One region of the Streptomyces sp. CA-179760 genome, then DNA from elsewhere that is predicted to be linked to it. Evidence: riboswitches for the same ligand, from Rfam matches in the RefSeq annotation. Region 1 holds a riboswitch; each other region holds the start of a gene.

Evidence for each region. Region 1 has a riboswitch for cyclic di-AMP ahead of ACQEV8_RS37610 (M23 family metallopeptidase). Riboswitches for the same ligand answer to the same signal wherever they lie in the genome.
Region 2: linked by a shared signal. The riboswitch ahead of ACQEV8_RS27270 (NlpC/P60 family protein) and the one ahead of ACQEV8_RS37610 (M23 family metallopeptidase) in region 1 are both predicted to bind cyclic di-AMP.
Region 3: linked by a shared signal. The riboswitch ahead of ACQEV8_RS32830 (M23 family metallopeptidase) and the one ahead of ACQEV8_RS37610 (M23 family metallopeptidase) in region 1 are both predicted to bind cyclic di-AMP.

What each region holds. Positions count from the first base shown of each region.
Region 1 covers NZ_JBNJLZ010000001.1:8,314,692-8,318,743, forward strand. Annotated here, with positions in the region: gene ACQEV8_RS37605 (alpha-galactosidase) at 1-763, shown strand, start outside; cyclic di-AMP (ydaO/yuaA leader) riboswitch at 1,095-1,251, shown strand; gene ACQEV8_RS37610 (M23 family metallopeptidase) at 1,256-2,179, shown strand; gene ACQEV8_RS37615 (DUF6250 domain-containing protein) at 2,353-3,069, shown strand; gene ACQEV8_RS37620 (SGNH/GDSL hydrolase family protein) at 3,215-4,000, shown strand; gene ACQEV8_RS37625 (TetR/AcrR family transcriptional regulator) at 4,037-4,052, opposite strand, start outside.
Region 2 covers NZ_JBNJLZ010000001.1:5,965,527-5,969,578, reverse strand. Annotated here, with positions in the region: partial or broken gene pcrA (DNA helicase PcrA) at 1-1,850, opposite strand, end outside; cyclic di-AMP (ydaO/yuaA leader) riboswitch at 2,154-2,312, shown strand; gene ACQEV8_RS27270 (NlpC/P60 family protein) at 2,321-3,493, shown strand; gene ACQEV8_RS27265 (hypothetical protein) at 3,570-4,052, shown strand, end outside.
Region 3 covers NZ_JBNJLZ010000001.1:7,208,493-7,212,544, reverse strand. Annotated here, with positions in the region: gene ACQEV8_RS32835 (GntR family transcriptional regulator) at 60-755, opposite strand; gene ACQEV8_RS32830 (M23 family metallopeptidase) at 946-1,731, opposite strand; cyclic di-AMP (ydaO/yuaA leader) riboswitch at 1,744-1,907, opposite strand; partial or broken gene ACQEV8_RS32825 (M16 family metallopeptidase) at 2,109-3,496, opposite strand; gene ACQEV8_RS32820 (M16 family metallopeptidase) at 3,493-4,052, opposite strand, start outside.

The DNA of each region.
Region 1 (4,052 bases):
GCCGATCGACTACGTCAAGTGGGACTTCAACCGCTGCTTCACCGACGCCGGCTGGCCGGACGACCCCTACCCGCAGCGGCTCTGGGTCGACCACGTCCATGCCTTGTACGCCCTGCTGGACCGGCTGCGGGCGGCCCACCCCGGGGTGGCCTTCGAGTCCTGCTCGGGGGGCGGCGGGCGCATCGACCTCGGGGTGCTGGGCCGCACGGACCAGGTGTGGACCTCCGACAACACGGACCCGCTCGACCGGCTCGCCATCCAGCACGGCTTCAGCCAGATCCATCCGGCCCGGGTCATGGCCGCCTGGGTCACCGACAGCCCGAACGCCATGCTCAACCAGCGGGCCAGTTCCCTGCGGTTCCGGTTCGTCAGCGCCATGGCCGGAGTGCTCGGGGTGGGCGGCGACCTCACGCGATGGACGCCGGAGGAGCTCGCCGAGGCGCGGGAGTGGGTCGGGCTCTACAAGGAGATCCGGCCCGTGGTGCAGCGCGGCGACCTGTACCGGCTGCGACCCCCGGAGGGCGGCCTGAGCGCGGTGCAGTACGTCCTCGGTGACGAGACCGTCGTCCTCGCCTGGCTCCAGGCGCAGCGCTACGGCGAGCCCGTTCCGGCTCTACGGCTTCGGGGCCTCGCCCCGGCAGCGGTGTACGAATGCCTCGAAACGGGCGAAGTTCACCGAGGGGCCGTACTCGCCCATCACGGACTGCGGGTCGGTCTGCGCGGGGACCTGGACGCCACGATCGTCCGCCTTCGATGCAAGTAGCCGTTCTGTCCGAATCTGGCGATTAGGGAACTTAAGGCCTTTCAGGTGTTTCGGTATAACGTGCCCCGATCGTAAAGGAGATGAGGTCGGGGTGCGTGACCATCGTCATATTCGTGACGATGTGTTGTCATCATGTTCACGTAATTCTTGCGTTATTCAGGGGCATTGAGGAAAAACAGAGATCGCGAATCCACGCTCGGTGACGGGAAATGTGCCGACGCGTCAAGAAAAACGTCCTCACGGGCAACCGCAAGCTTGTCCCATTGCGTCTCGGTCGCTTACGTTCCACACCAATCCGGACGGACGCCTAATCCTGCCGCCGCCCGGAGCCCGCACACACTCACCCGTGTATGGCAGGAGCGGGGGACCCACAGGTAAGACGCCTGTTCCGGTTCCCGGAACGGCTTGGGGTACAGCCGCACTTCGGCGCGGCCGGGCATCTCCAGCCCGCACCCGACAGCTCACCTCGCAGGCGCCGGAGAGGAATCCGCCATGCCCGCGAAGGGTAAGCATCGCCGCCCGAAGTCCCAGCGTTTCACCCGCTCCATAGCCGTCGCCGGAACCGGTGGGGCCGCCCTCGCCCTTCCGCTCATGGGGGCCGCCGGCGCCCATGCCGCGACCCCGCAGTCGGCCCCGGAAAAGGCCGTCCAGTCCGCTCCGGCCGCCGGGAAGAAGGCCGCCGAGAAGGCCACGGGCGCCCACACGTACACCGTGAAGGCCGGCGACTATCTCGCGAAGATCGCCGGCGACCAGCACGTCAGCGGCGGCTGGAAGAAGCTCTACAGCGACAACCGTGACGCCGTCGGCTCCGACCCGTCGCTGATCCACCCGGGCCTGAAGCTCTCGATCGGCAAGAAGGCGGCGAGCGCGCCCAAGACGCAGTCGTCCGCGCCCAAGGCGGCCGAGAAGCCGAAGGCGTCGGCTGAGAAGTCGTCCGCCTCCGAGTCGTCCTCGAAGGCCGACACCGCCGCGAAGCCGGCCGCGGCGAAGCCGGCCGCCGAGGCCTCCGGCTTCAGCCTCCCGGTGGACGGCGCCTCCGTCGGTACGCCGTACCACATGTCCGGAAGCATGTGGTCCAGCGGCTACCACACCGGTGTCGACTTCGTCGTCCCGACCGGCACCTCGCTCAAGGCCGTCGGCGCCGGCACGGTCGTCTCCGCCGGCTGGGGCGGCGCGTACGGCAACCAGGTCGTCATCCAGCTCGAGGACGGCAAGTACGCGCAGTACGCCCACCTGTCCCAGCTCTCCGTCTCGGCCGGCCAGACCGTGACGGCAGGGCAGCAGATCGGTCTGTCCGGTGCGACCGGCAATGTGACCGGACCGCACCTGCACTTCGAGATCCGCACCACGCCGGACTACGGCTCGGACGTGGACCCGGTCGCCTACCTGCGTTCGCACGGCGTCTCCGTGGGCTGACCGATCGCACGACCACCTGCCTGACACGCGGCCGAAGGCCGGACCCCGATCCCCGGGTCCGGCCTTCGGTGTGTGCGCATCCGTCGATCGTCTCAAGGGATCGACAGGGGGCGGCAGTTGGGACACAGTGATCCCGTCGTGAGTGCAAGCGCTTTCTGAAGGAGCTGTGTCCCGTGCCGACCACCCGCAGAACGTTCGGAGCCCTGGCCGCCGGAGCCGCGCTGGCGGCCCTCGCCCCGACGGGGAGCGCGACCGCCGCGCCCCGGCACCGCCGCCTCATCGCCCACGACGGCTTCCGCCACGGTCTCGCCCAGTGGGCGACCGAACTCCAGGACGGCGGCACCGTCACCGCTTCCCGTGGCGTGCTGGAGATCGACGTACCCGGCGGGGCGACCGTCTGGTTCAGACGGCGTCTCGAGGGGCCGTACGTCATCGAGTACACCGCGACGCCCGTCGCCGAGGGCGGGGTCAACGACCGGGTCTCGGACCTCAACAACTTCTGGAACGCGACCGACGTCCGCTCCCCGGAGGACCTCTTCGCGACGCCGCGTGGCGGGGCGCTGGAGGAGTACGACCACTTGACGGCGTACTACGCCGGGTACGGCGCCAACTACAACACCACGACCCGGCTGCGGCGTTACGTGGGCCAGGCAGGTGTGCGTCCTCTGATCCACGACTACACCGAGCCGCTGCTGGTCCCGGGCGAGCCGAACCGGGTCCGGATCGTCTCCGACGGGTCGACGGTGCGGTGGTGGAACAACGGGCGGCTCGTCTTCGACCACACCGACCCGCAGCCGTACACGAGCGGGCACTTCGCCTTCCGGACCGTGTGGAGCCACTTCCGGATCACGGGCTTCCGGGTCTGGCGACTGACCCCGCAACATCGTTGACGGGTGGCCTATTCCGGAGTTGGCGAACACTTTAGGAGTGGCTTATATCACCGCCCGTCAACCCCTTCCTACGGTCGCGTAGGTCACATTCGAGGGTGAATCATGAGCGGCTGTGGCAGACGATTCGAAGAGTGACAGCAGAGCAGTGATCGGGTCGTACGTGGCGGTGGGGGACAGCTTCACCGAGGGCGTCGGCGATCCCGGCCCCGAGGGGGCGTTCGTCGGCTGGGCCGACCGGTTCGCCGTGCTGCTCGCCGACCGCAGGCCCGAAGGCGACTTCCAGTACACCAACCTGGCCGTACGCGGAAAACTCCTCGACCAGATCGTGGCGAACCAGCTTCCGCGGGCCGTCGACATGGCCCCGGACCTCGTCTCCTTCTGTGCCGGGGGCAACGACATCATCCGGCCCGGCACCGACCCGGACGAGGTGGCCGAGCGGTTCGAGAGTGCCATCGCCCAGCTGGCCGCGGTGGCCGGCACGGTGATGGTGACGACCGGGTTCGACACCCGTGGCGTGCCCGTGCTCAAGCATCTGCGCGGCAAGATCGCCACGTACAACGGGCATGTCCGGGCCATCGCCGACCGGTACGGCTGCCCGGTGCTCGACCTGTGGTCCCTGCGCAGTGTCCAGGACCGCCGGGCTTGGGACGCCGACCGGCTGCACCTGTCACCCGACGGGCACACTCGCGTGGCGCTCCGCGCGGGGCAGGTGCTGGGGCTTGAGGTACCGGCCGACCCCGAGCAGGAGTGGCCCCCGCTGCCGCCCCGCGGCACTCTCGACATCCGGCGGGACAACGTCCACTGGGCACGCGAGTTCCTGGTGCCGTGGATCGGACGCCGACTGCGCGGGGAGTCGTCGGGTGACCACGTGACGGCCAAGGGCGCGCTGTCACCGGCGGACATCAGGATGCGGATCGATTCGGTGGCGTGAGTGCGGCCGGGGTGGGGGTGCCCGGGGGCGACGGGCTCACGGCAGGGCCGCT
Region 2 (4,052 bases), 2.3 Mb from region 1:
CTCGAGGAAGTCCGACAGGGTTCCCCCTCGTCCTCGCCGCGCTCCTGCTCGAACTCCATGGCGACGGCGGCGAGTTCCTGGAGGTTCTCGATCCGGGTCTCGTCCTGGGGGTCGGTGGAGGCCTGGAGCTCGGCGAGGTACCCGGTGCGGTCCAGGATCGCCTCCAGCACGGTGGCGGGGCCGGCGCCGGACTCGACGACCGTACGGAGGTCCTCCATCAGCGTGTTGAACCGCTTGACGGCGTTGGTGGAGCGCGCGGCCATGCCGTACGCCTCGTCGACGCGCTTCAGCGCCTGCGGGAAGCTGATCTTCTCCCGCTGGGAGAGGGCGTCGATCATCGCCTCGGCGCGGTCGCCGATGCCCCGCTTGGGCACGTTGAGGATCCGGCGCAGCGGCACCGAGTCCTCCGGGTTGGCCAGCACACGCAGATAGGCCAGGACGTCCCGGACCTCCTTGCGCTCGTAGAAGCGGACGCCGCCGACGACCTTGTAGGGCAGGCCGACACGGATGAAGATCTCTTCGAAGACACGTGACTGGGCGTTGGTGCGGTAGAAGACGGCGACGTCGCCCGCCTTCGCCTCGCCCGCGTCGGTGAGACGGTCTATCTCGTCGGCGACGAACTGCGCCTCGTCGTGCTCGGTGTCGGCGACATAGCCGGTGATCTGCGCGCCCGTGCCCGCGTTGGTCCACAGGTTCTTGGGGCGGCGGGACTCGTTGCGCTCGATGACCGCGTTGGCCGCGCTCAGGATCGTCTGTGTGGAGCGGTAGTTCTGCTCCAGCAGGATCGTCGTCGCGTCCGGGTAGTCCTCCTCGAACTGGAGGATGTTGCGGATCGTCGCGCCGCGGAAGGCATAGATCGACTGGTCGGCGTCACCCACCACGCACAGCTCGGCGGGCGGCAGGTCGTCCGCGCCGGGCGGTACGTCGACGGGGTGCTCGGAGGTGCCCACGAGCTCCCGGACGAGGGCGTACTGGGCGTGGTTGGTGTCCTGGTACTCGTCCACCAGCACATGGCGGAAGCGGCGGTGGTAGTGCTCGGCGACGTCCGGGAAGGCGCGCAGCAGGTTGACCGTCGTCATGATCAGGTCGTCGAAGTCGAGGGCGTTCGCCTCGCGCAGCCGCGACTGGTACATCGCGTAGGCCTGGGCGAGGGTCTTCTCGAAGCCGTCGGCGGCCTGGGCGGCGAAGTCCTCCTCGTCGATCAGCTCGTTCTTCAGGTTGCTGATCTTGGCGCTGAAGGACTTCGGCGGGAAGCGCTTGGGGTCGAGGTCCAGGTCGCGGCAGACCAGGGCCATCAGACGCTTGGAGTCGGCGGCGTCGTAGATCGAGAAGCTCGATGTGAAGCCGAGCCTCTTGCTCTCCCGGCGCAGGATGCGCACGCAGGCGCTGTGGAACGTCATCACCCACATGGCGTTCGCGCGCGGGCCGACGAGCTGCTCGACGCGCTCCTTCATCTCACCGGCGGCCTTGTTGGTGAAGGTGATGGCGAGGATCTGGCCCGGGTGGACGCTCCGCTCGGCGAGCAGGTGGGCGATGCGGTGGGTGAGCACACGGGTCTTGCCGGAGCCGGCGCCGGCCACGATGAGCAGCGGGGAGCCGGAGTGTGTGACGGCGGCGCGCTGGTTGTCGTTCAGCCCCTCCAGGAGCGCGGCGGCGTCCACCGGCGGGCGCGCGGCGCCGCCCCGGTAGTAGGCGTCGCGGTCCGGCGGCACATCGAACTTCCCGCCGAACAGATCGTCCGGGACCGACTCCGGTCCGTGATCGTCCTCGGGCGGCGGCGGGGGCTCGTCCGTGGGGCCCCGCTGGGCCTGGAGGTCCGCCAGGAAGCTGTCGTCAAAGAGGCTGCTCATCGCTCTCCGAGTCTAGGGCGCCCCACTGACAGCCCGCCGCCGCCCTGAGAACATCGCCGAAAGAACCCCCTTGTCACCCTCCAGGCCCACGCGATCACAGGCCGCTACACCCTTCACAATTACTCCTGAATAATGACGAACCCCCTCGATTAATCACTCTCGGCGATGTTCATGAGCAAGGTCACGGAAATGTATCGGGCATATCACCCATCAACCTTCACAAGGACCACACGAGTTGGCTACCGTGCGAGGAGGCCACACGACCCGCACCGGCGAACCTCGCCGGGCCGCGTGGCCTCCGCCGAGTCCGGCGTGCCGCAGCGGCAGCCAGAGCCGGGGACCCAACCGAGACCCCGGGGTGAATCGGCCCGACTCCCTTTCCGGAGAAGGCCGTAGGGCAACCCTTCCGAAGCACCCGCCCGAACCCGACAGCTAACCCGGTAGGCGGAGCATGGAAGGAGTCGCCTCCCTTGGCGTCGCACCGCAAGTCGCGTCCTACGGGTTCGCGCGTGGCAGGTATACGGACCCCCGCCCTCGCAACGGCGGCCCTCACCTCCGTGGCCCTGCTGTCCCAGTCGGCCAACGCCGCCCCCGAGGCCGACGACAAGCCCAGCCTGGAAGAAGTCGAGAAGAAGGTCGACGACCTCTACCGCCAGGCGGGGTCCGCGACCGAGAAGTACAACGGGGCGAAGGAGAAGACCGCCAAGCAGCGCAAGCGCGTCGACACCCTCCTCGACGACGTCGCCCAGCGCACCGAGAAGCTGAACGAGGCGCGGGAGGAGCTCGGCACCTTCGCCGCCGCCCAGTACCGCACCGGCGCCTCCGCCCCGGACACGGCGACGTTCCTGCTCGCGGACACCCCGCAGGACTACTTCGACCAGACCCAGCTGATGGACCGGATGACCGGCCGTCAGAAGGTCGCGGTCGACGACTACATCACTCAGCAGTCAGAGACGATGGAGAAGCGTCAGGAGGCCGCCGAGAGCCTCGAGACGCTCACCGAGTCGCAGGGCGACCTGAAGACGGCCAAGGCGACCGTCCAGAGGAAGCTCGCCGACGCGCGCGAGCTGCTGTCGAAGCTGACCGCCGAGGAGAAGGCGCGACTCGCGGCGATCGAGAAGGAGAAGCAGGAGGAGGCCGCCCGCAAGGCCGCCGAGCTGGCCCGGCAGCAGGCCGAGCAGCAGAAGGAGCGGGAGCAGGAGCAGGAGGCCGCCCAGCAGCAGGACAGCGGCTCCTCCTCGTCGGGTTCGTCCTCGTCGTCCACCGCGCCCGACTCCTCGTACGCCACCAAGGCCGACAAGGCGCTCGCCTTCGCCCGCGCCCAGATCGGCAAGCCCTACGTCTGGGGCGCCACCGGCCCCGGCTCCTACGACTGCTCCGGCCTCACCCAGGCCGCATGGAAGGCCGCCGGGGTGACCCTGCCGCGCACGACCTACGACCAGGTCAACGCCGGCACCACGGTCCCCCTGGCCGACGCCCGGCCCGGTGACCTGGTCTTCTTCTACGACGATGTCACCCACGTCGGCATCTACATCGGCAACGGCATGATGATCCACGCTCCGAAGCCCGGCACGTACGTGCGCGAGGAGTCGATCTACTACGACGGCGAGTCGTCGATCCACAGCGTGGTGCGGCCGGCCTGACGGGTCTCGCAGGTTTTTGGGACCCCGCGCGCGTGGCCTGCCCGTAACGCGCGCGGGGCCTCCTAGCATCGGCCCCATGCCCGGCCCCTCCCCCTCTGTCGCCTGGTGGGCGCAGCGCGCTCCGGCGGCCAGTGCCGCCGTGCTGGCGACCGGCACCCTGTCGGTCGGTCTGGATCTGACGGGGTACGAGGTCCTCTCACGCATCACCCTCGGTCTCGCCTGCGCGGCCTGGCTGCTGTTCGCCGCCGACTTCACCCGGCGGCTGCTGCGGGCCGGGACCAGGTGGCGGGCGTATACGCGCAGACCGGGCGTCCTCGAGAGCGTGACGACGACTGCCCTCACCACCGTGGCGGCGACAGCCGTCCTGGGCACCGCCTTCTCGGCGGCCAGCTCACAGGCGCTGGCTGTGACGATGCTGGTGCTCGCCGTCGTGCTCTGGCCGGTGCCGCTCGTCCTCGTCCCGCAGGGCGGGGAGCGGCGCAGGCCCGGGACGGTATTCGCGCGCTGCATGGCCACACAGGGGCTCGCCGTGCTCGGCGCCACGCTGGCCGCAGCCGAC
Region 3 (4,052 bases), 1.1 Mb from region 1:
TCGGCGGGCAGCAGAAATAATCCCCCGCGATTTCCCGCTCTTTGTATACGGCTCCCGTGTTAATGCCGCAGGCTTGCCGTGTTTACGGCATGTTGCGAGTTCCTCACACGCTCGGCGCGCTCCCCGGCGGAGCCGAAACGCAGCCGGTGCGCGCCCGTCGCACGCTCGGTGTGCAGCGCCGTGACCGCCCGCGCGCGCTCACTGTCCCCGCGCGCCACCGCGTCCACGATCGCGCCGTGCTCGGCCCAGCACTCCACAGGTCCGGCCGGGGCCTCCACGGCGTACATCCAGGCGATCTTGTGCCGGAGCTGGGTGAGCATCGAGGTCAGCGCGGGGCTGCCCGAGGCCTGGGCCAGCGTCTCGTGGAACCAGCCGCCCAGAGAGCGCAGGTCGTCGCTGTTGCCCCGGCGGGCGCGCTCCTGGCCGAGCCTGACCAGACCGCGCAGCACCTTCAGATGGGCCTCTGTGCGGCGCTGGGCGGCGCGGGCGGCACCCAGCGGCTCCAGCAGCACGCGCATCTCCAGCAGGTCGGCGGCCTCCTGCTCGGTGGGTTCGGCGACACACGCGCCCGCGTGCCGCCGGGTGACCACGAAGCCCTCGGCCTCCAGGGTGCGCAGGGCCTCCCGGACAGGGACGCGCGAGACGCCGTAGCGGCGCGCGAGGAGCTCCTCGGTGAGCCGGCTGCCGCGCTCGTAGACACCCGCGACGATGTCGTCCCGGATGGCCGTGCACACCGAGTGCGCGGGAATACGCATACCGACCTCCGCTTAATCCCCGTGAAACGTCTACTGGTGACGCGTGTTCCGTGACTCTATTGCAATGAGCCGGAATTTCCGACGGCGAGCAGGAAATGAGGGATATTTTTTGGACAGTCGGCCGTGACGAACGCCGAAAGCCCCGGCTCGGGGAGCCGGGGCTTTCGGGAAGTACAGTCGCCTCAGATGTTCAGACGTTCACGCCGTGCGAGCGGAGGTAGGCGACGGGGTCGATGTCGGACCCGTACTCGGGGCCGGTGCGGGCCTCGAAGTGCAGATGCGGGCCGGTCACGTTGCCGGTCGCGCCGGACAGGCCGATCTGCTGGCCGGGGGTGACCTTCTGGCCCACCGACACGCTGCTGGACGACAGGTGGCCGTACTGGGTGTACGTCCCGTCGTTCATCTTGATCACGACCTGGTTGCCGTAGGAACCGCCCCAGCCGGCCTCGACGACCTCACCCATGCCGACCGAGTGGACGGCCGTGCCGCTGGCGGCGTGGAAGTCGACGCCGGTGTGACTGCCGGAGGACCAGACGGCGCCGCCGGACTTGTAGCCGGTGGAGACGTACGAGCCGGAGATCGGCGACACGAAGGTGTTGAGACGCTTGCGCTCGGCCTCGCGGGCGGCGCGTTCCTTGGCCTCGCGGGCCTTCTCGGCCGCTTCCTTGGCCTCCTTGGCCACCTCGGCGGCCCGCTCGCGGGCGGCCTCCTCGGCCTTCTTCTTGGCGGCGGCCTGTTCGGCCGCCTGCTTCTGGGCGACGGCCTGGGCGTCGATCTTCTGGGCCACGGTGTCGCCCATGGTGACGACCGGGGTGAGGCCCGTCTGCTCGGCAGCGGGCTCCGCGGCGAAGGCCGGGGCGGCCACGGTGCCGACGACACCGGTGGTGGCGAGGGCCGCGACACCCGCGGCGCGGGCCGTGCGGCGCTGGATCCGGCTGGGACGACGGTGCTTCCCGGTGGCGCGCGTGAACGCCATGTGGTGGCTGGTCCTTTCCTTCCCTCTCGCCTACCGGGTTAGCTGACGGGTTCGGAGCAGGAAGGTCTCCTACGGACCCCCTCGCGACTCGCGCGGGCGTCCGATTCACCCCAGGGACTGCGTGGGTCCCCGGCTCCCCTGGCTCGCGCCGTACGGGGACTCGGCGATGACTGTCCGGTGCCGCGGGTGCGGCGCACTGCCTGACGAACAGCCCGGACGACGCTAAGCGGCGCCACTTTCAATTCCCAAACGAATCCCGGTTTTTGTAGCGCATCCCACAGGGCAGACGGGAAACTCCCGCCCCAATTCGGGCATAAAGGAGCCCTGGTGCCTTAGAAGACAACCAGGGCCCCTACGCGCGCGCCGCTCTCCTCCCGCTACTCGGCGGCGACGACGGCGACTTCGCCGATGCCGAGGGCCTCCACGGGGCCCTTGATCTGCGCCGCGTCACCGACGAGGACGGTCACCAGACGGTCCCCGGGAAGGCGCTGACGGCCGCCGCGGTGGCCTCCACCGTGCCGGTCGCGGCGAGTTGCCGGTACAGCGCGGCCTGGAAGTCGTCGGGCAGGTGCTGCTCGACCTGGTCCGCCAGCGTGCTCGCGACGGCCGCCGCCGTCTCGTACTTCAGCGGCGCCACGCCGACCAGGTTCTGCACGGCGACGTCCCGCTCGGCGTCGGTCAGCCCCTCGGCGGCGAGGGTGCGCAGCACCGTCCAGAGGTCATCGAGCGCGGGGCCGGTGTTGGGGGTGTCCACGGAGCCGCTGATGGCGAGCATCGCGGCACCGGTCCCGTCCGGGGCGGACCTGAGGACCTGGGCGAACGCCCGCACGCCGTAGGTGTAGCCCTTCTCCTCGCGCAGGACGCGGTCCAGGCGGGAGGTGAGGGTGCCACCGAGGCAGTACGTGCCGAGCACCTGGGCGGGCCAGACGCGGTCGTGCCGGTCCGAGCCGATCCGGCCGATCAGCAGCTGCGTCTGGACGGCGCCCGGACGGTCCACGATGACGACCCGGCCCGTGTCGTCGGCGGTCACCGGCGGCACCGGCCGCGGCTCGGCCGAGGAGCCGGTCCAGGCGCCCAGCGTGTCGCCGAGCAGCGCGTCGAGGTCGATGCCGGTGAGGTCGCCGACGACCACGGCGGTGGCCGTCGCGGGGCGGACGTGCTTCTCGTAGTAGCCGCGTACGGCCGCGGAGTCGATCGCGGCGACCGTCTCCTCGGTGCCCTGCCGGGGCCGCGACATGCGCGAGCCCGCCGGGAACAGCTCCTTGGAGAGCTCCTTGGCGGCACGGCGGGCGGGGTTGGCCAGCTCGTGCGGGATCTCGTCGAGGCGGTTGTTGACCAGCCGCTCGACCTCGCTGTCCGCGAACGCGGGCGCCCTGAGGGCGTCAGCGATCAGGTGGAGTCCCTTGGCGAGCCGGGAGGCCGGCACCTCCAGGCTCAGCCGGACGCCCGGGTGGTCGGCGTGCGCGTCGAGGGTGGCGCCGGCACGCTCCAGCTCGGCGGCGAAGTCCTCGGCGGAGTGCTTGTCGGTGCCCTCGGAGAAGGCCCGGGCCATGATCGTGGCGACCCCGTCGAGGCCGGCCGGCTCGGCGTCCAGGGGGGCGTCCAGCAGCACCTCCACGGCGACGACCTGCTGGCCGGGGCGGTGGCAGCGCAGCACCGTGAGGCCGTTGTCGAGCGTGCCGCGCTCGGGGGCCGGGAAGGCCCACGGCTTGGCGTCGCCCGCCTGCGGCTGCGGGTGGAAGTCCATCGTGGCGAGCTCGGTCACTTGGCCGCCTCCTCGTTCTCGTCCGTGGCCGCGGCCGCGGTGTCCTCGATGCTGTCGGCGTCCTCGCCGGTCTCGTCGGCGACGGGCTCGTAGACGAGCACCGCGCGGTTGTCGGGCCGCAGACGGGCCTTGGCGACCTCCTTGACCTCCTCCGCCGTGACCTCCAGGACGCGCTGCACGGCGGTCAGGGCGAGCTGCGGGTCGCCGAACAGCACGGCGTACCGGCACAGTTCGTCGGCCCGTCCGGAGACCGTGCCGAGCCGGTCCAGCCACTCGCGCTCCAACTGGGCCTGGGCGCGCTCCATCTCCTCGGCCGTGGGGCCCTCCTCGGCGAACCGGGCGAGCTCCTCGTCGATGGCGGTCTCGATGACCGGCACCTCCACGTCACCGGACGTCTTCACGTCCAGCCAGCCCAGGGAGGGTGCCCCGGCGAGCCGCAGCAGGCCGAAGCCGGCGGCCACGGCCGTACGGTCCCGTCGTACGAGGCGGTTGTAGAGACGAGAGGACTCGCCGCCGCCGAGGACGGTGAGGGCCAGGTCGGCCGCGTCGCACGCGC